DNA from 2 places in the Clostridium neonatale genome. Region 2 is predicted to be linked to the other one. Evidence: predicted binding sites of a transcription regulator. Region 2 holds the regulator's gene; the other holds the start of a gene.

Region 1 (12,352 bases), on a different contig from region 2:
AAAGAAAAGAATTTCCAAAACAAATAATTTTTTTAGTCAAAAATCTATTAGAGATTTATATATAGTTTGCCTACTAGTAGGCTCCAATTAACAAGGAGGGTAATTTAATGAATTTCCAATTAACTAGAGAACAAGAATTAGTACAACAAATGGTTAGAGAATTCGCAGTAAATGAAGTTAAGCCATTAGCTGCAGAAATCGATGAAACTGAACAATTCCCAATGGAAAATGTAAAGAAAATGGGAAAATTAGGAATGATGGGTATTCCATTTTCTAAAGAAGTTGGAGGTGCAGGCGGAGATGTTCTTTCTTACATAATAGCTGTAGAAGAATTATCAAAAGTTTGCGGAACAACAGGGGTTATACTTTCAGCTCATACTTCATTATGTGCTTCAGTAATTAACGAACATGGTACTCCAGCTCAAAAAGAAAAATACTTACCAGACTTATGCTCAGGCAAAAAGATTGGTGCTTTTGGTTTAACTGAACCAGGTGCTGGTACAGATGCTGCTGGACAACAAACAACTGCAGTATTAGATGGAGATCATTATGTATTAAATGGATCAAAAATATTCATAACAAATGGTGGAGTTGCTGAAACATTCATCGTATTTGCTATGACTGATAAGTCGATGGGAACAAAAGGAATTTCTGCATTCATAGTAGAAAAATCTTTCCCAGGATTCTCAATTGGTAAACTTGAAAACAAAATGGGAATCAGAGCATCTTCTACTACAGAATTAATTTTTGAAGACTGTATAGTTCCAAAGGAAAACTTAATTGGAAAAGAAGGTAAAGGATTTGGAATAGCAATGAAGACTCTTGATGGAGGAAGAATTGGTATTGCTGCTCAAGCTTTAGGTATTGCAGAAGGCGCTTTTGAAGAAGCTGTTGCATACATGAAAGAAAGAAAACAATTTAAAAAACCTCTTTCAGCTTTCCAAGGATTACAATGGTATATTGCTGAAATGGATGTTAAGATCGAAGCTGCAAAACATTTAGTTTATAAAGCTGCTTGTAAGAAGCAATTAGGGCAACCATATACAGTTGATGCTGCAAGAGCTAAATTATTTGCTGCAGACGTTGCTATGGAAGTAACAACTAAGGCAGTACAATTATTTGGTGGATACGGATATACTAAAGAATATCCAGTAGAAAGAATGATGAGAGATGCTAAGATAACTGAAATCTATGAAGGAACTTCAGAAGTTCAAAAGATGGTTATCGCAGGAAGCATTTTAAGATAGGAGGACTTTTAGAATGAATATAGTAGTTTGTGTAAAACAAGTTCCAGATACTACAGCCGTTAAAATAGACCCAAAGACTGGTACATTAATCAGGGATGGTGTTCCAGCAATTATAAATCCAGAAGATAAACATGCTCTAGAAGCAGCTTTACAAATAAAAGAACAAACTGGTGCTAAAGTGACTGTTGTGAGCATGGGTATTCCTGCTGCAAAAGCTGCATTAAGAGAAGCATTATGTATGGGAGCTGATGAAGCCATCCTATTAACAGATAGAGCATTAGGAGGAGCTGATACTTTAGCTACTTCAAAAGCTTTAACAGGAATGATTAAGAAATTAGATTACGATATAATCTTTGCTGGAAGACAAGCAATCGATGGAGATACTGCACAAGTAGGACCAGAAATTGCTGAACATTTAAACATTCCTCAAGTAACTTACGTTCAAGACGTTAAAGTTGAAGGAGATACATTAATAGTTAATAGAGCATTAGAAGACGGACATCAAGTTGTAGAAGTTAAAATGCCATGTTTATTAACTGCAATTGAAGAATTAAATGAACCTAGATATATGAATGTTGCAAACATATTCTCAACTTCTGATGATGAAATCAAAGTTTGGAGTGCAGCTGATATAGATGTAGCTGTAGAAGAATTAGGACTTAAAGGATCACCAACTAAGGTTAAGAAGTCAATGACTAAAGAAGTTAAGGGTGCTGGAGAATTAGTTAAAGAGGATGCTAAAACTGCTGCAACTTACGTTTTAGGAAAATTAAAAGAAAAACACTACATCTAAGATAATAGGAGGTTAATTTATTATGAATATAGCAGATTATAAAGGCGTTTGGGTCTTTGCTGAACAAAGAGAAGGCGAATTACAAAAAGTATCTTTAGAATTACTTGGAGAAGGAAGAAGACAAGCAGATAAATTAGGAGTTAAGTTAACAGCTTTATTATTAGGTGATAATGTTGCTCACTTAGCTGATGAATTAGCTAAACATGGTGCTGATGAAGTTTTAGTTGCTGAAGATAAAAACTTAGCACATTACACTACTGATGCTTACACTAAAGTTATCTGTGATCTTGCAAATGAAAGAAAACCAGGAATATTATTTGTTGGAGCTACTTTCATAGGAAGAGATTTAGGCCCTAGAGTAGCTGCAAGATTAAATACAGGACTTACAGCTGACTGTACATCAATTGATGTAGAAGTTGAAAATGGTGATCTATTAGCTACAAGACCAGCTTTTGGTGGTAACTTAATGGCTACAATTGCATGCCCAGATCACAGACCACAAATGGCTACAGTAAGACCAGGTGTATTTGAAAAAGTTAATACAAATGGAGCTGACTGCAAAATAGAAAAAGTTGCAGTTCAATTAAGTGACAGTGATGTTAGAACTAAAGTTTTAGAAACAGTTAAAACTGCTAAAGATATCGTTGATATTTCAGAAGCTAAGATAATAGTTGCTGGTGGTAGAGGAGTTGGATCTAAAGAAAACTTCGATCTAGTAAAAGAATTAGCTGAAGCTTTAGGTGGAGTTGTTGCAGGTTCAAGAGCTGCAGTTGAAAAAGGATGGGTAGAAAATGCTTACCAAGTAGGTCAAACTGGTAAGACTGTTAAACCAACAATCTATGTTGCTTGTGGTATTTCAGGAGCTATCCAACACGTTGCTGGTATGCAAGATTCAGAAGTTATCATTGCTATTAACAAAGATGAAACTGCTCCAATCATGCAAGTTGCTGATTACGGAATAGTTGGAGATCTTAAAAAAGTTATTCCTGAATTAATAGCTCAAGTTAAAGCAATTAAAGACGCAGAATAATTTTAATCAACAATGTACAATGATCAATTTTCAATGAAGATTTATTTTGCTATGCAAAATTTTTAATATATATTTTAAAGAAATCGCGTAGTGATTTAATCATTCATTGATTATTGAGAATTGATAAATGATAATTTAAAACTTGATTTAAATTAAACTAATAATGTCATAAAGAGCATGATATTAATAAAAATTATGAATAAAGTTAATGGAGGTTTTACCATGAAAAAAGTATTTGTACTTGGTGCAGGAACTATGGGTGCTGGAATTGTTCAAGCATTTGCTGCAAAAGGATGCGAAGTTATCGTTAGAGATATTAAAGATGAATTTGTTGAAAGAGGAATTGCTGGAATCAATAAAGGATTAAGCAAATTAGTTGCTAAAGAAAAGATTACAGAAGCTGATAAAGAAGCTATACTTTCAAGAATTTCAGGAACTACTGATATGAAATTAGCTGCTGACTGCGATTTAGTAGTTGAAGCTGCTATCGAAAACATGAAAATTAAGAAAGAAATCTTTGCTGAATTAGATGAAATCTGTAAGCCAGAAACAATTTTAGCTTCAAATACGTCATCTTTATCTATAACAGAAGTTGCTTCTGCTACAAAGAGACCAGATAAAGTTATAGGAATGCATTTCTTTAACCCAGCTCCAGTAATGAAGCTTGTTGAAGTTATCAGAGGAGCTGCTACATCTCAAGAAACTTTTGATGCTGTTAAAGCTATATCAGAAGAAATCGGAAAGACTCCAGTAGAAGTTGCTGAAGCACCAGGATTTGTTGTAAACAGAATCTTAATCCCAATGATTAACGAAGCTGCTTTCATCCTTCAAGAAGGTGTTGCATCTGCTGAAGACATAGATGCTGCTATGAAGCTTGGAGCTAATCACCCAATGGGACCTTTAGCTTTAGGAGATCTTATCGGATTAGATGTTTGTGTTGCTATCATGGATGTTTTATTCAATGAAACTGGAGATAACAAATACAGATGTTGTACATTATTAAGAAAATATGTTAGAGCAGGATGGTTAGGTAGAAAGAGCGGAAAAGGATTCTTCGATTATTCTAAATAATATTAAAAACTCTCAAAGATTATTTCTTTGGGAGTTTTTTTATTTTTTAATATATATATATATATATAGAATCATAAATATATATTAAATACTGGAGGAATTGTAAAAAATATATAGAATATATATGGTGTAAAAATAAATTGAATAAAAGGAGAGGCGTTATGAGATTTACATTACCTAGGGACATATATCATGGAGAAGGAACTTTGGAAGTGCTTAAAACTTTGAAAGGTAATAAGGCTTTTGTCGTAGTTGGCGGCGGATCAATGAAAAAGTTTGGGTTTCTTAAACAAGTTGAGGATTATCTAAAAGAGGCTGGAATGGAGATTGAACTATTTGAAGGTGTTGAACCAGATCCATCTGTAGAGACTGTTATGAAGGGCGCAGAAGCTATGAGAAAATTTGAACCAGACTGGATCGTTGCGATGGGGGGAGGATCTCCAATAGATGCAGCAAAAGCTATGTGGATATTCTATGAATATCCAGATTTTACATTTGAACAAGCAGTAGTGCCTTTTGGATTACCTGAGCTTAGACAAAAAGCTAAGTTTGTAGCTATTCCATCAACAAGTGGTACAGCTACAGAAGTAACAGCATTTTCAGTAATAACAAATTATTCAGAAAAGATAAAATATCCTTTAGCAGACTTTAATATAACTCCAGATATAGCAATAGTTGATCCAGCATTAGCTCAAACTATGCCAGATAAGCTAGTAGCACATACTGGAATGGATGCATTGACTCATGCTATAGAAGCTTATACTGCATCACAAAGTTCTAATTTTACAGATCCATTAGCTATTAAGGCAATAGAAATGGTGAATGAAAATTTATTCAAATCTTATGGTGGAGACAAAGATGCTAGAAACTTAATGCATGAAGCTCAATGTTTAGCAGGAATGGCATTTTCAAATGCTCTTCTTGGAATAGTGCATTCAATGGCACATAAAGTAGGGGCAGTATTCCATATACCTCATGGATGTGCAAATGCAATCTTTTTACCATATGTAATTCAGTACAATAGAGTTAAATGTGAAAGCAGATATGCAGATATTGCTAGAGTATTAAAACTAGATGGAAATAATGATTCTGAATTAACAGATTCATTGATAACTATGATAAATGAAATGAATGATAAATTAAATATTCCTCATTCAATGAAAGAATATGGTGTTGGTGAAGACGAATTTAAGGATAATCTTAAATTTATAGCTCATAATGCCGTATTAGATGCATGTACAGGATCTAATCCTAGAGAAATAAATGATGAAACAATGGAGAGGCTATTTACTTGCACATATTATAATACAAAGGTTGATTTTTAATTTATAAGTGATTTTTAATTTTTAAGGAGTATCTTAGAATGATTTTTGAGGTGACCCCAAAAAGTTAGACTTTTTAAGCGTAGCAGTTTTAATGGCTGCTACGCTATTTTTATGCAGCCAAGAGGTTGAGCCTGTATTCTACGGGACTCATCCATCCTAGTTTCTCTTTAATTCTTTGTTCATTGTAGTACTTGATGTATTGTTCTATTGCCTCTTTGAGTTCATCATAACTGTAGTAAACAACGCCGTAGTACATTTCCTGTTTCATTATTCCAAAGAAGTTCTCCATTACTGAATTGTCATGGCAGTTGCCCTTTCGGGACATACTTTGAAAAATTCGATTTTCTTTAAGAGTGTGTACATAAGCTTTCATTTGGTAAGCCCAACCTTGATCAGAATGAAAAGTTCTTCTGTATGGACAATCAGCTGTGATTTCAATTGCCTGGTTTAGTGCTCCCATGATATTGGCCGCTGACGGATGTTGAGATATTCCATAGCTTAAGATTTCTCTATTACACATATCCATGAATGGATCTAAGTATAGTTTCTTTATTATCATTCGTCCCTTATCATCAACCTCATAATACTTAAACTCAGTAGTATCTGTTGTGATTTTCTGATGAGGAATCTGTGTGTCAAAACGTCTATGAATTCTGTTAGGAGCAACCTTTCCAACTTTACCCTTGTATGAACTATACTTACGACTCTTTCTTGTAAAGGAAGTCACCTGAAGATTAAGCTTTTGCATAATTCTCTGAACTTTCTTTTTATTTATAAGTATTCCTTGTTTACGTAGTGCTCCGTATACACGTCGATAACCCCAATCTTTATTAATACTACGTATTTCAAGGATCTTTTCTTCTAGTTCTTTATTAGGATTTTCTCTATTAAATCGCTTTTGCCAATACATGTATGTCGCTTTTGGAAAGCCTACAACTGCGAGAATATCTTTTAATTTGAATTCTCCTCGGAGGCTGTGGATGATTCTCGCTGTTTTTTCAGAAGAGCTTCCTCCTCTAAACGCAGCCTCCTCAGTTCTTTTAAATATGCGTTCTCAATTTTGAGCTTGAGCAATTCATCTTCAAGCTGTTTTACATGTTCAGCAGTAGTGTCAACTGAAACAATTTCGGCGGATTCTGTTTTACTAGACAATTTATTTGATGATTCCAACGATATCTTTCGTCCCTTCTTCTTCGGCCGCAAAGCATCAGGACCAGCAATTCTAAAATCATTTACCCACTTAACTATTTGCGTTGGATTATGTATCCTTTCTTGAAGGGCTAACTCCTGATATGAGACCTCACTTGTTAGATATAATTCTACTACATGAAGTTTATATTCGAAAGTAAAAGATTCATTTTTTCTTGAACGCATCAACGCTTCATCGCCTAATGTACGGTAATTATCAACCCATAATTTAACCTTGCTTGGAGAAGGAATACCAAACTCTTTCGCAAGAAATTTATAACCACCTTTACCATCCAAATACGCTTGAACAACTTCTTTTTTGAATTCATAACTATATTTTGCCAAAAAACCGACCTCCAAATCATTAGATTTTTGGTCTAACTTTTTGGGGTCGGTTCATTTTATTAATCTATGATACTCCTTTTTATAGTATTATAATAACAAATACTCCACATTGTATATATCCTTCATTAGATTACATATTATAAATATAGTGATATAATAAATGAAAGATAATTGCATTATTAATAAAAGGAGAGAGAAAAATGCTAACAGAAACAGCAAAAAGATACTGGACTAAAGAATATGATTTGAATTGTGCAGAATGTATAATGTATGCAGCTAATGAAGAATATAACTTAAATTTATCACATGAAACATTTAAGACTATGGCTGGCTTTGGAGGAGGTATGGCATCTGGTGGAGTGTGTGGAGCTATATCTGGTGCTGTAGCAGTACTCGGAATTATGTTTACTGAGGAAAGAGGACATAAGAGCCCTAAAGTAAGGGCTATGACACAAGAATTTATAAAAAGATTTAAAGAAGAAATGGGATACATAGATTGTAGAGATTTAAAAACAAAGATTGTGAATCCAGAGGAAAAAGCTTGTAGCCATATGATTGAAGTAAGTGCAGAGATATTAGAAAGTATAATAAAAGAAGGTTAATCAAAATTTAAAATATTACTATAAATATACTTACTTAACTTAGAGTTAATAAAATCTTAGTAATAACTTAGTAATAAGAAGTTGCTTTTGGTATAGATCATATACATATTAAAATTTTATGTAAGTATAAATATAGTGTTTAGAGTACAATATAATTATGAAAATAAATGGAGGAGATTCGTATGGATTACAAAAGAATAAAATCATACAAAGATTATATTGCAATAGAAGAAGTTAAGAATTTTAGTCTTAAACAAACTTTTGAGTGTGGTCAATGTTTTAGATTTTATAAGATAGATGATACTAATTATATCGTAGTTGCTTTTGAAAAGGTAATTGAATTAAAGCAAGATGGAAATAATATTTTTATATATAATTCTAATGAAGAGGATGTTAAAAATATTTGGATTAAATATTTTGATCTAGAACGAGACTATTCGGAAATTCAAAAAGAATTATCCAAAGATGAATTGTTAAGAAAAAGTGTAGAATTTGGTCCTGGAATTAGGATATTAAATCAAGATCCGTTTGAAATATTAATAAGCTTTATTATATCAGCAAGAAACAGCATACCATCAATAATGAAAACTATCAATAAGATATCGATTAAATATGGAAGAGAAATTGAATATAAAGATACTATATATTATGCATTTCCCACAATAGATCAAATAAAAGATGCCACATTAGAAGAAATACAAGAAACAGGAGCATCATTTAGAAGTAAATATATAGTAGATACAATTTCTAATGTTTATAAAAGCAAGGAAGCAATTAAAAGCGGTGACGTAAATGCAATAAATGAGTTTAGAAAATATAGTTTAGATTATATAAAAAGCTTAAATGATGATGAATGTCATGCAGCACTTCAAGAGTTTAAAGGTGTAGGGGCTAAGGTTGCAGACTGCATAATGCTGTTCTCCATGGAAAAGTATTCTGCATTTCCTGTAGATGTATGGGTTAAACGTGCTATGGTTTATTTTTATGGCGCTGAAGATGCTTCTTTAAATAAGATAAGAATCTTTGGTAGAAATAAGTTTGGTAAGCTATCTGGATTTGCTCAACAATATTTATTTTACTATGCAAGAGAAAATAAAATAAAAATTGAAGAGTAGAAAATCAAATTTATAACATTATAAATATAAGGCAGTTAAAGTAGCTGCCTTATAATACATATGAATATATATTTAAACTATGATTAGTTAACTGCTTTTTCGTATTCGACGAGATTTTTTTATGTTAACATTATAATCTCCAGGGATTTTTTCTACAAAATTTAAGAATTTAATTATTCTAGCATTGTTTTTCAATGCATCTATAGAATTATATAATGTGGCAAGTTCTGTATTAGTAAAAAGTGCATGAATTTGCTTGTGACAAGTAGTACATAAATGGATTGTCTTATAATCTTTGCCACCTTTTTGCTTAGGAATTAGGTGATGCTTAGTTATAATAGATACATCTCTATTACATAGTTCACATATATGAGTTTCTTTCATACAAATCTCCTATCAGAATTTTAGAATTATTTTATTTAGATTATATCAAATAATATATATTAATTACAATAATTTGATATTAAAAATATATAGATTAAATTCCTTTCTTTTAGTAATAAAAATGTATAGACTTCCATGGAAAATTATTCAAAAGATTAATAGATGAAAATTAAAGAAAAAGTGAGCAATTTAAATATATTTTGAGATAATTAAGAATATTCGCTTTAAAACGGGATATAATATTATAAGTCCTGTTTGAATTATATGGATATAAAGGATATTATAATAATTGTATTAGCACTCAACTTTAATGAGTGCTAACAAAGAAATGCAATAATCAATTTAATATATATTTTAAGGAGGTTTTTTTATGAATATTAAGCCACTTGGCGACAGAGTCGTAATTAAAAAATTAGAAGCAGAGGAAAAAACAAAAAGCGGAATAGTTTTAACAGGAAGTGCTAAAGAAAGACCACAAGAAGCAGAAGTTGTTGCAGTAGGTCCAGGAGCAATAACAGATGGAAAAAGAATTGAAATGGAAGTAAAAGTTGGAGATAAAGTATTATACTCTAAATATGCAGGAACAGACGTAAAAGTAGATGGAGATGAATATACAATTTTAAAGCAAGATGATATCTTAGCAATAGTTGAATAAACTATATTTTATAGAATTAATATATAGCTTAATTATAAATTAAGTATAAGACAGATTAAAATTATAATTACATGAGTTAATAGAATGTTTAAATAGATTATTTATAAAAGGAGTGTATTGAAATGGCTAAAATGTTAAAGTTCGGCGAAGACGCTAGAAGAAGTATGCAAGTTGGAGTAGATAAATTAGCAGATACGGTTAAGGTTACATTAGGACCTAAGGGAAGAAATGTTGTATTAGATAAGAAATTCGGAGCACCATTAATAACTAACGATGGAGTTTCAATTGCTAGAGAAATAGAATTAGAAGATCCTTATGAAAACATGGGAGCACAATTAGTTAAAGAAGTTGCAACTAAGACTAATGATGTGGCTGGAGACGGAACTACAACTGCAACATTATTAGCGCAAGCTATAATAAGAGAAGGTTTAAAGAATGTAACTGCTGGAGCTAATCCAATGTTAATTAGAAACGGTATAAGAACTGCAGTTGACAAAGCTGTTGAAGAAATCAAGAAGATTTCTAAACAAGTTGAAGGCAAAGAAGATATTGCTAGAGTTGCTGCTATATCAGCTGCTGATGAAGAAGTTGGTAAGCTAATAGCTGATGCTATGGAAAAAGTAGGTAATGAAGGTGTTATAACTATAGAAGAATCTAAATCAATGGGAACTGAATTAGATGTTGTTGAAGGTATGCAATTTGACAGAGGATATGTATCACCTTACATGGTTACAGATACAGAAAAAATGGAAGCTGTTTTAGATAACCCATATATTTTAATAACAGATAAAAAGATTTCAAACATTCAAGAATTATTACCATTATTAGAACAAATAGTTCAAGCGGGCAAGAAGTTATTAATCATCGCTGAAGATGTTGAAGGCGAAGCAATGCAAACATTAGTTGTTAATAAGTTAAGAGGAACATTCACTTGCGTAGCTGTTAAGGCACCAGGATTTGGTGATAGAAGAAAAGAAATGTTACAAGACTTAGCTATATTAACAGGTGGTCAAGTAATTTCTGAAGAATTAGGAAGAGATTTAAAAGAAACTACTCTTGAGATGTTAGGTCAAGCTGAGAGTGTTAAAGTTAACAAAGAAAATACAGTAATAGTTAACGGTAAAGGAAATTCAGCTGATATTAAAGATAGAGTTAATCAAATAAAGATTCAAGTTGAAGAAACAACTTCAGAATTTGATAAAGAAAAATTACAAGAAAGATTAGCAAAACTTGCTGGTGGAGTAGCTGTAATTAAAGTTGGTGCTGCAACTGAAACTGAATTAAAAGAAAAGAAATTAAGAATTGAAGATGCTTTAGCTGCAACAAAAGCTGCTGTAGAAGAAGGTATAGTAGCTGGTGGTGGTACTGCTTATGCTAATGTAATTAATGAAGTAGCAAAATTAACTTCAGATGTTCCTGACACACAAGTTGGTATAAATATAATTGTTAAAGCTTTAGAAGAACCAGTAAGACAAATAGCAACTAATGCAGGGGATGAAGGTTCAGTTATAATCGAAAAAGTAAGAGCAAGTGAAGCAGGCGTTGGATATGATGCATTAAAGGGTGAATATGTAAATATGATTAAGAGTGGTATAGTTGACCCTACAAAAGTAACAAGATCAGCACTTCAAAATGCTGCATCAGTAGCATCTACATTCTTAACAACAGAAGCTGCTGTAGCTGATATTCCAGCAAAAGAACCTGCAATGCCAGGTGCACCAGGAATGGGAATGGATGGAATGTATTAAAATAAATTCATATGTGAATTTTAAAAACCTTGAGGAATTCAATTCCTCAAGGTTTTTTATTATATTGAAATAGCTTATATAGTTAATGTATATAAAATCAAAATTAAGTTAATATTTAAGATACAATTATCTTATAAGGAGATGAAGAGAATAAAAAAAGTAAAGTATGAAATAAAAAGTAATCGTAGATTAAGCATTAATATAAAAGAAAAGAGTTCAGGATTTACATTAATTGAGTTAATTGCAGTAATAGCGATAATAATGATTTTATCAGGAGTATTGTTTCCAAAAGTATTAGGGTATGTTCAGGAAGCTAAGAAATTAAAAGTAGTAGATCAATGTAGAAAAATCGTTATGGCAACAGAATCATATAATTTAAGATATATACCATTAGAGAAGAATCAAAGTGTTAGTAGTATTATAAATAAGGACGGTATAAAAAAATATATAAATGAAGAAGAATTTAAAAATATAAATACAGGAACCACCACAGTGCAAAATTGTTATGATATAGTAAATGGGGCTGAATTTGATTTTAATAGTGATAGTGAAATATTAAATTCTAGTAGTATAAAATTTATTGAAGAAAGAAAATAGTATCTATACAGCAAAGATAAGAGTTGAAAATGTTGTATATAAATATATTTATGCAGAATATAAATAATTACATGAAAAATTTTGCTTAAAAAAATGCAATTTTAATTTCAAATTTATTGACTTTAGAATGTACATACATTATAATAGGTTTAATTTAAAAAATCAGATATATTTAATAACTCGTATATACCTTGAATAAGGCAGGGCGTATCTACCGGAAACCGTAAACTTCCGACTATGAGTGGTATTAGT
Region 2 (12,352 bases):
TTGATAAACTCTACTCAGTCTGGTAGCGAGTTCTATAATATGCTAAAAAATTTAGATAGAAATGAGAAACAATCATTAATAAAAGAAGTATTATATTCTAAATCACTTGGAGATATGTTTGTTACGCCTAAAGATATAGATTTAGTGATAGATTCTCTTTCTAAAATAATAGCAGATGGTATAAATATATCCCTCCAGCCCAATATGGATATGGATGATATAAATAAATTTATGCACTAATAAAAAGAGCGGCTATGCCGCAATTCGGAACTTATCACTAATAAAAAGAGCGGCTATGCCGCAATTCGGATCTTTTACACTGATAAAAATGGTGAGAAGCAGCCATTAAATTCTTCTCACTAATAAATATTTTATAGAATAATTATGTAAATTACCTAATATACATATAAAAGAGTTCAATGAAAATTGAGGTGTTTTATATGAACCAATTAGGAAAAAAAAGAATTAAACAAAAGAATATTAAAACGAATGAAGTATCAAACATACTGATAATAGTTTTGTTAACTATTACAACGATATCTTTTGTTAGGGTTTACGAAGTATTAAAAAATAATAATGAAAGAGGCGCTTTTGCGTATGTGCAGTTATTGAATTTTGGGATGCCAATTATAGAAAATCAAATTTATGATGAAGGTAACTATGCTGAAAATAGAATTTCATTAAAATATATACTTATGGAAGCGACAGGAATCAATAACTTTACGTCTAGAAATATAATTAATAAAGAGATAAGTTTATTCAACATATTTTCCACTGATTCAGGTGAAAGTAAAGAAAGACTTACATTTGATTCTTATAAAATAAATGAAGATAGTATATCAAAAATAAATTTGAATGAATCTACAATAGGAGACCAAATTTATAACGCTGCGTTAAAGAAAACTCTTAATGCATCTAAACCAGAAATATTGATTTATCATACTCATACCCATGAAAACTATTCCCAAGAAGAGCCGGACAGCATAAATGAGGAAACAAATGTAGTTGGTGTAGGGGATGTGTTAGCTAAAGAATTGGAAGAAAAATATGGTATATCAGTGATACATGATAAGACAGATCACTGTATATCATATAATGACAGCTATGCTAGATCAAGTGAGACAGTAGACAAATATCTAAATAAATATGGAGATTTTAGGCTTATAATAGATCTTCATAGAGATTCTATTACAAATAAAAGTATTACTACAACTGAGATTTATGGAAAGAGTGCAGCAAGAATGGCTCTTGTTACGGCCCAAAATAGCGAGAGATATGAGAAAAATAAAGAGATTACAGAAAAGATTTTTAATAAAACAAAAGAGTTATTTCCAACATTACCGAGGGAAATAACTACTTATCCGAGGGGAAAAAACGCATTTAATCAAAGTAAAAGTGACAATAGTGTACTCTTAGAAATAGGGTCACATTATAATACTCCACAGGAATCACAGGTAACAGCTGAATGCATGGCAAGAGTTATTGCTGAGATTTTAAATGGTAATAATTAGGATGAAATGTCTGATAAAATTAAGCTATATTCTTTCTAATAAGATATTAGCTTAATTTTTTTGTATAGCGTTTTTTAATATGGAAATAATATTAGATAAATTTTCTTTTAACGTATGTTAATTTTAACGAGGAGATGAAATATATGAAAAAGAAGTACATTACTAGAAAAGTTATGCCTTCAATTATAATTTTATTTTTAATGATGAGCGGAATAATATCTATAAATATAAAAAATACAAGTTCTTTATCGCCACTTGGAAATACCAATGAAAACTACCAATTGGTAAGTGAAGAATTTGGCGAAGATTTTTCAAACTTTATAAAAGATAACTCATTTTTAAAAATATATAAAGAAGATAGTGATATTTTAGTAAGGATAGGTGAAAATAATTTTAGAATAACTAATCAGTCTAATATTACAAAACAAGTAGAAATCTTAGTTAATAATGTTAGAGAGAAGATTAATACCGTTATAAAAGATTAATAAAAGATATTTAAAATAAATAGTTGAATAAATAATAAATTGCCTTAAAATAATAATAAGTATAAAACTTATAGCCTTTTTAAAGGTAGGTATGATATAATTTAGCTGATTTAATTAAACGGGGGTGAGAAAACCAATACAATTGACAGTTAACAGTTAGCAGATCACAGTTAAAAATTTTGATGATATTTTAAATAATATAGAAGATTAAAAAAATTAATAAATAGTTTATTAATTTTAAATCTTATGAAAAAGGTATTATAAAAAATATCTTAAAGAAATTAAAAAGTAATTTCATCATTATAAAATTGTGAATTGCCAGTTTGTGTGCCATAAAAGGTATAAACTATTAATTGTGAATTGATTAAGGTTTATTTATATGAAAAGTGAAAGACAAAAATATATCCGAAATTTTTCAATAGTAGCTCATATTGATCATGGTAAGTCAACCCTTGCAGATAGATTACTTGAAACTACTGGAACCTTAACTGAAAGGGAAATGCAGGAACAAGTTCTAGATAATATGGAGATAGAAAAAGAAAGAGGAATTACAATAAAATCACAAGCAGCAAGACTTGTATATAGAAGAGATGACGGACAGGAATACATTCTTAATTTAATTGATACTCCAGGTCATGTGGACTTTAATTATGAAGTTTCAAGAAGTTTAGCAGCATGTGAGGGCGCATTGTTAGTAGTTGATGCAACACAAGGTATTCAAGCACAAACATTAGCTAACTGCTATTTAGCATTAGATAATGATCTTGAGATTGCACCAGTAATAAATAAAATAGATTTACCATCTGCAAGACCTGATGAAGTAAAACAAGAGATTGAAGATGTTATTGGAATAGATGCAGAAGAAGCACCAATGATTTCAGCAAAAACTGGTTTAAATATAAAAGATGTATTAGAATCAGTAGTTAAAAATATTCCAGCGCCAGAAGGCGATGAAGAGGCACCTCTTAAAGCATTGATTTTCGATTCTTACTATGATAGTTACAAGGGCGTTGTATGTATAGTAAGAATTAAGGATGGAAAGATAAAAATTGGTGATAAAATTAAATTAATGGCCACTAATAAAGTATATGATGTTACTGAAGTTGGAGTATTTACACCAGGAGTGCTTCCAATAAAGGAACTTAGCGCAGGTGATGTTGGATATGTAACTGCATCAATAAAAAATGTAAGAGATGCAAGAGTTGGAGATACAATAACTGAAGCAGCAAGACCAACAGACAAAGCACTTCCTGGATATAAGCCAGCTATTCCTATGGTTTATTCAGGAATATATCCAGTTGATGGAGCTAAATATGATGAGTTAAAAGAAGCATTGGAAAAATTACAGATAAATGATGCAGCCCTTAATTTTGAGCCAGAAACATCAGTTGCTTTAGGATTTGGTTTTAGATGTGGATTTTTAGGGTTATTGCATATGGAAATAATTCAAGAACGTGTTGAAAGAGAATTCAATCTAGATATAATTACAACTGCACCATCAGTTATATATAAAGTTATAAAAACAGATGGAGAAATGTTAGAAATAACCAATCCAACTAATTTACCTCCTATGACTGAAATAGACTATATGGAAGAACCTGTAGTTAAAGCATCTATTATAACTCCAAAAGAGTATGTTGGAGCTGTAATGGAGTTATGTCAGGATCGTAGAGGAACATATATTGACATGCAATATATAGAAGAAACTAGGGCTGTTGTAAATTATGATATACCTTTAAATGAGATAATATATGATTTCTTTGACACATTAAAATCTAGAACTAGAGGATATGCATCTCTAGATTATGAAATGAAGGGATATACTACAACCAAGTTGGTTAAATTAGATATCTTATTAAATGGAGATGTAGTTGATGCACTGTCTATGATAGTACCAGATGAAAGAGCATATCATAAGGGAAGAGCGATAGCAGAAAAGCTAAAAGAAATCATTCCAAGACAATTATTTGAAATTCCTATTCAGGCAGCTGTGGGATCTAAAATTATAGCAAGAGAAACAGTAAAAGCTATGAGAAAAGATGTATTAGCTAAATGTTATGGTGGAGATATTTCACGAAAGAAGAAACTTCTTGAAAAGCAAAAAGAAGGTAAAAAGAGAATGAGACAGGTAGGATCTGTTGAAGTTCCACAAGAAGCATTTATGTCAGTCTTGAAAGTAGATTAATATATTTAAATAAAATTATGCACAATGAATATTTGTAAATGCAAAAAAGCTATTTATAAAATGTTTATTGTGCATTAAAATTAATATAGGAATTAAAATTTGTATATATTTAATTAAAATGGATAATAACAGGTATATGTAAAAGGAGGATGAATATATGTTTTTAAATGAATTAAAAAAGGATGAGGGGATAGCATTTATCAAATTAGTAAAGCAGCTTGCAAATATAGATGAAACTTTTTCTAAGGAAGAAAAGGACCTATATATTGATTATCTAAAGGAATTGAATTTAAAAGAATCCGATATAAATGATTCAAAGATTGAAGATGTATTTACATTATTAAGTGGATCAAATGACAGGTCTAAAGAGATTATCTATTTTGAACTAGTAGGATTAGCACTTATTGATGGAGAATATGAAGAAAAAGAAGTTGAGTTTTTGGAAAAAATAGGAAAAGGATTTAATATAGCTCGTAGTAAGAAAATAGCATTTGCAAACTATTTTTATAATTTTATTGATGTTTATAATTTCTCTGTAGTGGACTCGGACAGTAAAATTGAATTATTAAAGGAACAAGCAGAAAAACTTATAGCCAAGTAGCTTATTTTAGAAATATGATACATGTTTATTTTTTATATAGAAATAAACATGTATTTTTTATTATATGATATCATCTATGTGATATAGATTAAAATAATAAATATAAGAGACTATAATTAATATATTCAAATATTTGGAGGAGTTATTATGAAAGAAATAGCGTTATATGTCCATATACCTTTTTGCAAACAAAAATGTATGTATTGTGATTTTCCTTCTTATTCAGGAAAAGAAAAATATATAGATGTGTATGTGGAAGCATTAAATAAAGAAATATTAGAAAAAGCAGAAGGATATACCATAAGAAGTATATTTATTGGCGGCGGAACTCCATCATATCTTGATGAAAAAGCCTTAAAAAGTTTACTTGAAACATTGAACGAGTTGAAATTTAAAGAAGATATTGAATTTACCATTGAATGTAATCCGGGAACTCTAACAAAAGAAAAATTAATGATAATGAAAACTCATAATGTAAATAGACTTAGTATTGGTTTACAATCAACTAATAATTCTTTACTAAAAGATATAGGAAGAATCCATACATATGAAATATTTAAAAAGAATTTTTTATTAGCAAGACAACTAGGTTTTGACAATATTAATGTAGATTTGATGTTTGGTCTGCCGAATCAAAACCTAGAAGAGTGGAAAAATACATTATTAGAAATAATTAAATTAAATCCAGACCATATATCCGCATATAGTCTAATAATAGAAGAAGGTACATGTTTTTATAAACTATATAATTCTAATAAACTTAATCTTCCTCATGAAGATACTGAAAGGAAAATGTATAAAATCACAAAAGAAATATTAAGTAAGAATAATTATAAGCAATATGAAATATCAAATTACGCTAAAGAAGATAGAGAATGTTTCCACAATAAAATTTATTGGAAATGTGAAGATTACTTAGGCGTAGGAGTTTCAGCAAGTTCTTTTATAGATAATGCTAGATTTAAGAATATTGATAATATAGAAGAATATATAAAAAATATAAATGAAGAGAAAAGTGTTGAAGAAGAAGTTCATACAAATACTTTAGAAGATAGTATGGAAGAATTTGTGTTTATGGGACTTAGAATGATTAATGGAATAAATATTTGTGAATTTAAGGAAAGATTTAATAGAAATATATATGATGTGTATGCAGAGGTAATAAAAAAACATATGGATGAAGAATTATTAGCTAATGAAAAGGGGAATATATATTTGACTTCTAAAGGAATTGAGTTAAGTAATTATGTTATGAGTGATTTTATATTAACATAACAGTCTTAAATACATACGATAGAAAATCAGAGAAAAAAGCAGAAAGTTAAAGATAGCATGGGAAAATCTAATAAATATAAGCTATAATTAATATTTTTAAAAATAAACAGGATTGACAAAAAAGTTAAGAAAGAATATATTAAAACCATAGTCATTAGCACTCGATGATGACGAGTGCTAACAAAAGAGGTGAGATTATGAGGATTGATGATAGAAAAATAAAAATACTTCAAGCTATTATCAATGATTATATTCGTACTGGAGATCCTGTAGGATCAAGAACTCTTGCTAAAAATTATGATTTAGGAATTGGTTCTGCGACAATAAGAAATGAAATGTCAGATCTTGAAGCTATGGGATATCTAGAGCAACCTCATACTTCAGCGGGAAGAATTCCATCAAGTAAGGGCTATAGGCTATATGTTGATAAACTCATGGATAGCCAAATGCTTACAGCAGAAGAAGATCTAAGAATAAAGCAATATATTATAGATTCTGCAATGCTTGAAGTTGATAAGGTAGTAAGGCAAACAAGTGCTTTATTATCAGAATTAACAAATTTGACATGTATTATTGAGGCTCCATCAGTTAAAAAGAGTTTTATAAAATCAATACAGCTTATAAGAGTTGATGAGAACAGTCTAGTAACTATATTTTTAACAGATACAGGTCTTATAAAGAATCATGTAATGAAATTAAATAAGATGCCAACTTTAGCTGCATTAAATAAAATTAATGAGGTATTAAATAATAGATTGGTTAATCTTTCTATAGCAGAAATAAACCTTGAAGTAATAAATAATCTTAAAAAGGATTTGGTTGAATATGAAGAAATATTTAATGCAATATTACCAAGCCTATATGAGACATTAAATGATGCTGATTCATCAGAAGTATTCATGGATGGCGCAACAAATATATTTAATTATCCAGAATATCATGATATAGATAAAGCAAAGGAATTACTTTCATTATTAAGTGATAAGCAAGCTGTTATGGAATTATTTAATCCGCAAGATGACATTACTATAAGTATTGGAGAAGAAAACTATAAACCTCAGGCTAAAGAATGTAGCATAATATCAGCTGAATATTCTTTTGGAAATAGACCAATAGGAAAAATTGGACTTATTGGACCAAGACGAATAAATTATTCAAAAGTAATAGCTATAATGAGTGAAGTTGTTAAAGAACTTAATAATATATTAAATGATCATGTTAAATAAAATCTAGATTTTATATATCAGAGACGAGGTGTGCTTAAACTAATGGAAAATAATAAAGATTTAAAAAATGAAGAAATTAAAGAAGAAAATTTAAATGAAGAAGTAAATGAAGACACTGAATTAAAAGATGAGGAAGTAATGGAGAATACTGCTGAAAATACAAATGAGGTTGAAGAAGAGGATGAACTTAACATGACCAAGAAACTTAAAGAAGAAAATAAGAAAATGCAAGAGGAATTAGATCTAACTAAAGACAGATTGCTTAGATTGACAGCTGAATATGATAACTATAGAAAGAGAACAACAAAAGAAAAAGAAAGCATATATGCAGATGCATATATAGATGTAATAAAGGAAATCCTTCCTGTAATAGATAATCTAGAAAGAGCTATGGCAGCAGAAGGAAATGTAGATGATCTTAAAAAAGGTGTTGAAATGACAATGAAGGGTTGTCAAGATGCATTTGTTAAACTTGGCGTTGAAGAGATTGATGCAAGTGGCGAATTTGATCCAAACTTCCACAATGCAGTTATGCATATAGAAGATGAAGGCTTAGATAAAAATGTAATAGCTGAAGTCTTCCAAAAAGGATATAAAAAAGGTGAAAAAATAATAAGACATACAATGGTAAAAGTAGCTAATTAATATAATTAAACATATACAGAAATTAAAAATGAAGAAAATAAACTATTTAGTTTTAGGAGGAATATATCATGGGAAAAATTATAGGTATTGATTTAGGAACTACAAATTCATGTGTAGCAGTTATGGAAGGTGGAGAACCAGTAGTTATTGCTAACTCAGAAGGCGCTAGAACTACTCCATCAGTAGTATCATTCCAAGCAGATGGGTCAAGACTTGTGGGTCAAGTTGCGAAAAGACAATCAATAACTAATCCAGACAAAACAGTTATATCAATAAAGAGACATATGGGAACTAATTATAAAGTTAATATAGATGGAAAAGATTATTCACCACAAGAAATTTCAGCTATGGTTCTTCAAAAAATTAAAGCTGATGCAGAAGCTTATTTAGGTGAAACTGTATCTCAAGCAGTTATAACAGTTCCTGCTTACTTTAATGATAGCGAAAGACAAGCGACTAAAGATGCAGGTAAAATAGCAGGACTTGAAGTATTAAGAATAATCAACGAGCCAACAGCAGCATCTCTTGCTTATGGATTAGATAAAACTGATTCAGCACACAAGATTTTAGTTTACGACTTAGGTGGTGGTACTTTCGACGTATCTATCCTAGATTTAGGTGATGGAGTATTTGAAGTATTATCTACAAATGGTGATACAAAGCTTGGTGGAGATGACTTTGATGAAAAAATTATGAAGTATATAGCTGATGATTTCAAAGCAGCAAATGGAATTGATTTAATGCAGGATAAAATGGCTCTTCAAAGATTAAAAGAAGCTGCCGAAAAAGCTAAGATTGAATTATCATCTTCAACTCAAACAAATATAAACTTACCATTCATCACTGCGGATAGCACTGGTCCAAAGCATATAGATATGACATTAACAAGAGCTAAGTTTAATGAAATTACTCATGATTTAGTTCAAAGAAGTATCGAACCAATGAAAAAAGCTTTAGCTGATGCTAAACTTTCATTAAGTGATATAGATAAAATAATATTAGTTGGAGGATCTACAAGAATTCCAGCTGTTGTTGAAGCAGTTAAGAACTTTACAGGAAAAGAACCTTCAAAAGGAGTTAACCCAGATGAATGTGTTGCAGTTGGTGCTGCTATACAAGCTGGAGTACTTACAGGAGAAGTTAAAGATGTAGTATTACTTGATGTTACTCCATTAACACTTGGTATTGAAACAGCTGGTGGAATAGCTACTCCATTAATAGAAAGAAATACAACTATTCCAACAAAGAAGAGTCAAGTATTCTCAACTTATGCTGATAACCAAACTTCAGTTGAAATCAATGTAGTTCAAGGTGAAAGACAAATGGCTGTAGATAACAAGTCATTAGGTAGATTTACACTTTCAGGAATAGCACCAGCTCCAAGAGGAATTCCTCAAATAGAAGTTACATTTGATATAGATGCAAATGGTATTGTTAAAGTGTCTGCTTTAGATAAAGGAACTGGAAAAGAAGCAAATATAACAATTACAGCTTCAACAAACTTAAGTGATGATGAAGTAGATAAGGCTGTAAAAGAAGCAGAAAAATTTGCAGAAGAAGATAAAAAAAGAAAAGAAAAGATAGAGGTTGCAAATAATGCTGATCAAACAATCTATCAATTAGAAAAAACATTAAGTGAAATTGGTGACAAGGCTACTGAAGATGAAAAGAAAGCAGTTCAAGATAAACTTGATGAACTTAAGAAGGTTAAAGATGGAGAAGATGTAGAAGCAATTAAGGCTGCTATAGAAGCTGCTAATCAAGCATTTTATCCAATAGCTGCTAAAATGTATCAACAAGATCCAACAGCTGCAGGAATGGATCCAAATGCAGCTGGAGCACAGCAAAGTGCACCACATGATGACAATGTTGTAGATGCAGATTTTAAAGTAGATGAAGATAAATAGTATTAAGTTATTAAAATAATAATCTATAAGGGAAGGCGATGCTTTAGTCTTCCCTTTTTATAAAGCATTGAATAATTAATTAATGAAAATATATTTTTATTAATTAATTTTTAATTGAGAAATATATAAAAGTTTAGTAAAATAAATTTGTTTAGGTAAAAAGCATAAAAAAGCTTTTTGATTTGAGTGGTTCGTATAGTTGTAGCCAATATAAAAAATATATATAATGGATACAATGTAAATAAAACTAGGTGGTGAATATAATAAATGGCAAGTAAAGACTATTATGAAGTTCTTGGAGTTGATAAAACTGCAAGTGACGATGAGATAAAAAGGGCCTTTAGAAAACTAGCTGTTAAATATCATCCAGATAGAAATCAAGGTGATAAAGAAGCAGAGGCTAAATTTAAAGAAATAAATGAAGCTTATCAGATTCTTTCAGATTCAGAGAAAAGAGCTAAATATGATCAATTTGGATCAGCTGCCTTTGATGGAACAGGTGGATTCAGCGGCGGTGGATTTAGTGGTTTTGATGGATTTGACATGGGTGGATTTGGTGATATATTTGATTCATTCTTTGGCGGCGGTGGTGGAAGCTCAAGAAGAAGAAATGGTCCAGTAAGAGGAAATGATATTGAATATACTCTAAATTTAACTTTTGAAGAAGCTATCTTTGGTGTTGAAAAAGAAATAACAATAACTAGAAGTGAAAATTGTGATCATTGTCATGGATCAGGGGCAGAACCTGGAACAAATAAAAAAACATGTCCTACATGTAATGGAACAGGACAAATGAGAGTACAAAGACAAACTCCATTTGGAAATTTTGTATCACAATCTACATGTGATAAATGTAATGGTACAGGAGAAATAATTGATACTCCATGTAAAGAATGTAGAGGTAAAGGTAACGTAAGAAAATCTAGAAAGATAACAGTAAATATTCCAGCAGGTGTTGATACAGGAAATGTAATGCCTCTAAGAGGACAAGGAGAACATGGATTAAGAGGGGGAAGTGCAGGAGACTTATATGTAAGGATTAATGTCACTCCATCTAAAGTGTTTACTAGAAAAGGAAATGATGTTTATATAGATACTCATATATCTATGGCAAAAGCTGCTCTTGGAACAGAAATAACTGTTACTACTGTAGATGGTAATGTAAAATATACAGTTCCTGCTGGTACTCAATCTGGAACTATGTTTAGATTAAAAGGCAAGGGTATACCAAGAGTTAACTCATCAGGACGTGGAGATCAATATGTTAAAGTTATAGTTGATATTCCAAAATCATTAACAAAAGCTCAAGAAGAAGCACTTCGAGCATTTATGGTAGCTAGTGGTGAAGAACCAGATGCAGCTACAGGAACTCATAAGAAAAAATTGTTTGGAAAAAATAAATAGGAATGTATAAGAGCATTTATTAACTTAGAATAAATGCTCTTATTTTATAAATTATGTGTACTAATTGATACAAATAAAATATTAGTATATAGTGTAAGTATTATTCTTTTCTTTTTCTTGCTTAGATTTAATTTGCTTAATAACAGATTTATCACCAGAGCGATTAGCATCTATGAGTCTACTTAAATTTCCAGATACAACTACTCCACTTTTTTCACTATCAGAATTGTTTGGTGAATCTTTTGTTTGAGATTGCGATTCCTTTTCCTCAGTTTTTAACTTTGTTATTTGATTTTGAACTGATGAAATCTGTGATTGCAAAAGAGAAGTTTTTGTTGTTTTGGTATCTTCATCTAATGAAGAATCGCTTTGAACTTCTGATAAATCACTTTGTAATTCTTTTAATTGAGATTTTAGTTCTGATAGTTCGCTTGAGTTGTTATTGGTCTGTGTTGAAGAATAATTATTATTAGTACTATTTGTTATACTGTTTATTTGCATGACTTTCCATCTCCTTTATTGTTATATTCAAAAAATATATCGATGGAAAACTACAATAATTTACTAATTTTATAAAAAGTTAATTTAATTTATAATTACGTTATAAATTTTATGAAAAATTTATAAAAAGTTTTTGTAAAATTTATTAATAATTCGGAGTGTATCAAAAGATATAAGTATTTATGAATATTTTTGAGCGGATATCAGAATATTATTTATAGAATATATTTATCAAATCTAAATTGAGGGGAAGATTAACAAATGGATGATTTAAAAAAAGAATTATTAAAAGAAATCGAAGAGTTTAGAAAAGTTGGACATAAATTTTTAGAAAATGAAATTTCAATTATGGAATTTAAGAAAGTATCTGGCGGCATGGGAGTATATGCTCAAAGAAATAAAAATGGGTTTATGATAAGACTAAGAATTCCATCTGGTATAACAAGCAAGAAACAAATGAAGTGGATTTTAGATACAGCTAAAAAGTATGGATTGGAAAAGGTTCATTTAACAACAAGAGAAGCAATACAATTTCATGATTTAACAATAGATGAGGTTTGTGACCTTATGAAAGAAGCACTAGAAGAAAATATATACACAAGAGGCGCAGGT

What was found. The regulator HrcA, encoded in region 2, represses chaperone genes, less so after heat shock. The targets are predictions, from matches to a motif close to TGTTAGCACTCNNNNNNNNNGAGTGCTAACA.
Region 1: a site for HrcA is predicted at 9,393-9,423, ahead of groES (co-chaperone GroES). Genes of this name have one in related genera too.

Annotation. Positions count from the first base shown of each region.
Region 1 covers NZ_UICR01000001.1:434,597-446,948, forward strand. Annotated here, with positions in the region: gene CNEONATNEC86_RS02020 (short-chain-enoyl-CoA hydratase) at 1-27, shown strand, start outside; gene CNEONATNEC86_RS02025 (acyl-CoA dehydrogenase) at 108-1,247, shown strand; gene CNEONATNEC86_RS02030 (electron transfer flavoprotein subunit beta/FixA family protein) at 1,261-2,040, shown strand; gene CNEONATNEC86_RS02035 (electron transfer flavoprotein subunit alpha/FixB family protein) at 2,063-3,070, shown strand; gene CNEONATNEC86_RS02040 (3-hydroxybutyryl-CoA dehydrogenase) at 3,293-4,141, shown strand; gene CNEONATNEC86_RS02045 (iron-containing alcohol dehydrogenase) at 4,303-5,466, shown strand; one part of gene CNEONATNEC86_RS02050 (IS3 family transposase) at 5,576-6,510, opposite strand; one part of gene CNEONATNEC86_RS02050 (IS3 family transposase) at 6,510-6,999, opposite strand; gene CNEONATNEC86_RS02055 (C-GCAxxG-C-C family (seleno)protein) at 7,200-7,601, shown strand; gene CNEONATNEC86_RS02060 (DNA-3-methyladenine glycosylase family protein) at 7,784-8,716, shown strand; gene CNEONATNEC86_RS02065 (hypothetical protein) at 8,804-9,100, opposite strand; gene groES (co-chaperone GroES) at 9,471-9,755, shown strand; gene groL (chaperonin GroEL) at 9,878-11,503, shown strand; gene CNEONATNEC86_RS02080 (type II secretion system protein) at 11,645-12,100, shown strand; purine riboswitch at 12,261-12,352, shown strand, end outside.
Region 2 covers NZ_UICR01000002.1:1,118,336-1,130,687, reverse strand. Annotated here, with positions in the region: gene gpr (GPR endopeptidase) at 1-240, shown strand, start outside; gene CNEONATNEC86_RS16775 (stage II sporulation protein P) at 432-1,511, shown strand; gene CNEONATNEC86_RS16770 (hypothetical protein) at 1,655-1,996, shown strand; gene lepA (translation elongation factor 4) at 2,376-4,181, shown strand; gene CNEONATNEC86_RS16760 (tellurite resistance TerB family protein) at 4,339-4,782, shown strand; gene hemW (radical SAM family heme chaperone HemW) at 4,930-6,057, shown strand; gene hrcA (heat-inducible transcriptional repressor HrcA) at 6,255-7,283, shown strand; gene grpE (nucleotide exchange factor GrpE) at 7,326-7,928, shown strand; gene dnaK (molecular chaperone DnaK) at 7,997-9,835, shown strand; gene dnaJ (molecular chaperone DnaJ) at 10,103-11,239, shown strand; gene CNEONATNEC86_RS16730 (FlxA-like family protein) at 11,321-11,740, opposite strand; gene CNEONATNEC86_RS16725 (nitrite/sulfite reductase) at 12,002-12,352, shown strand, end outside.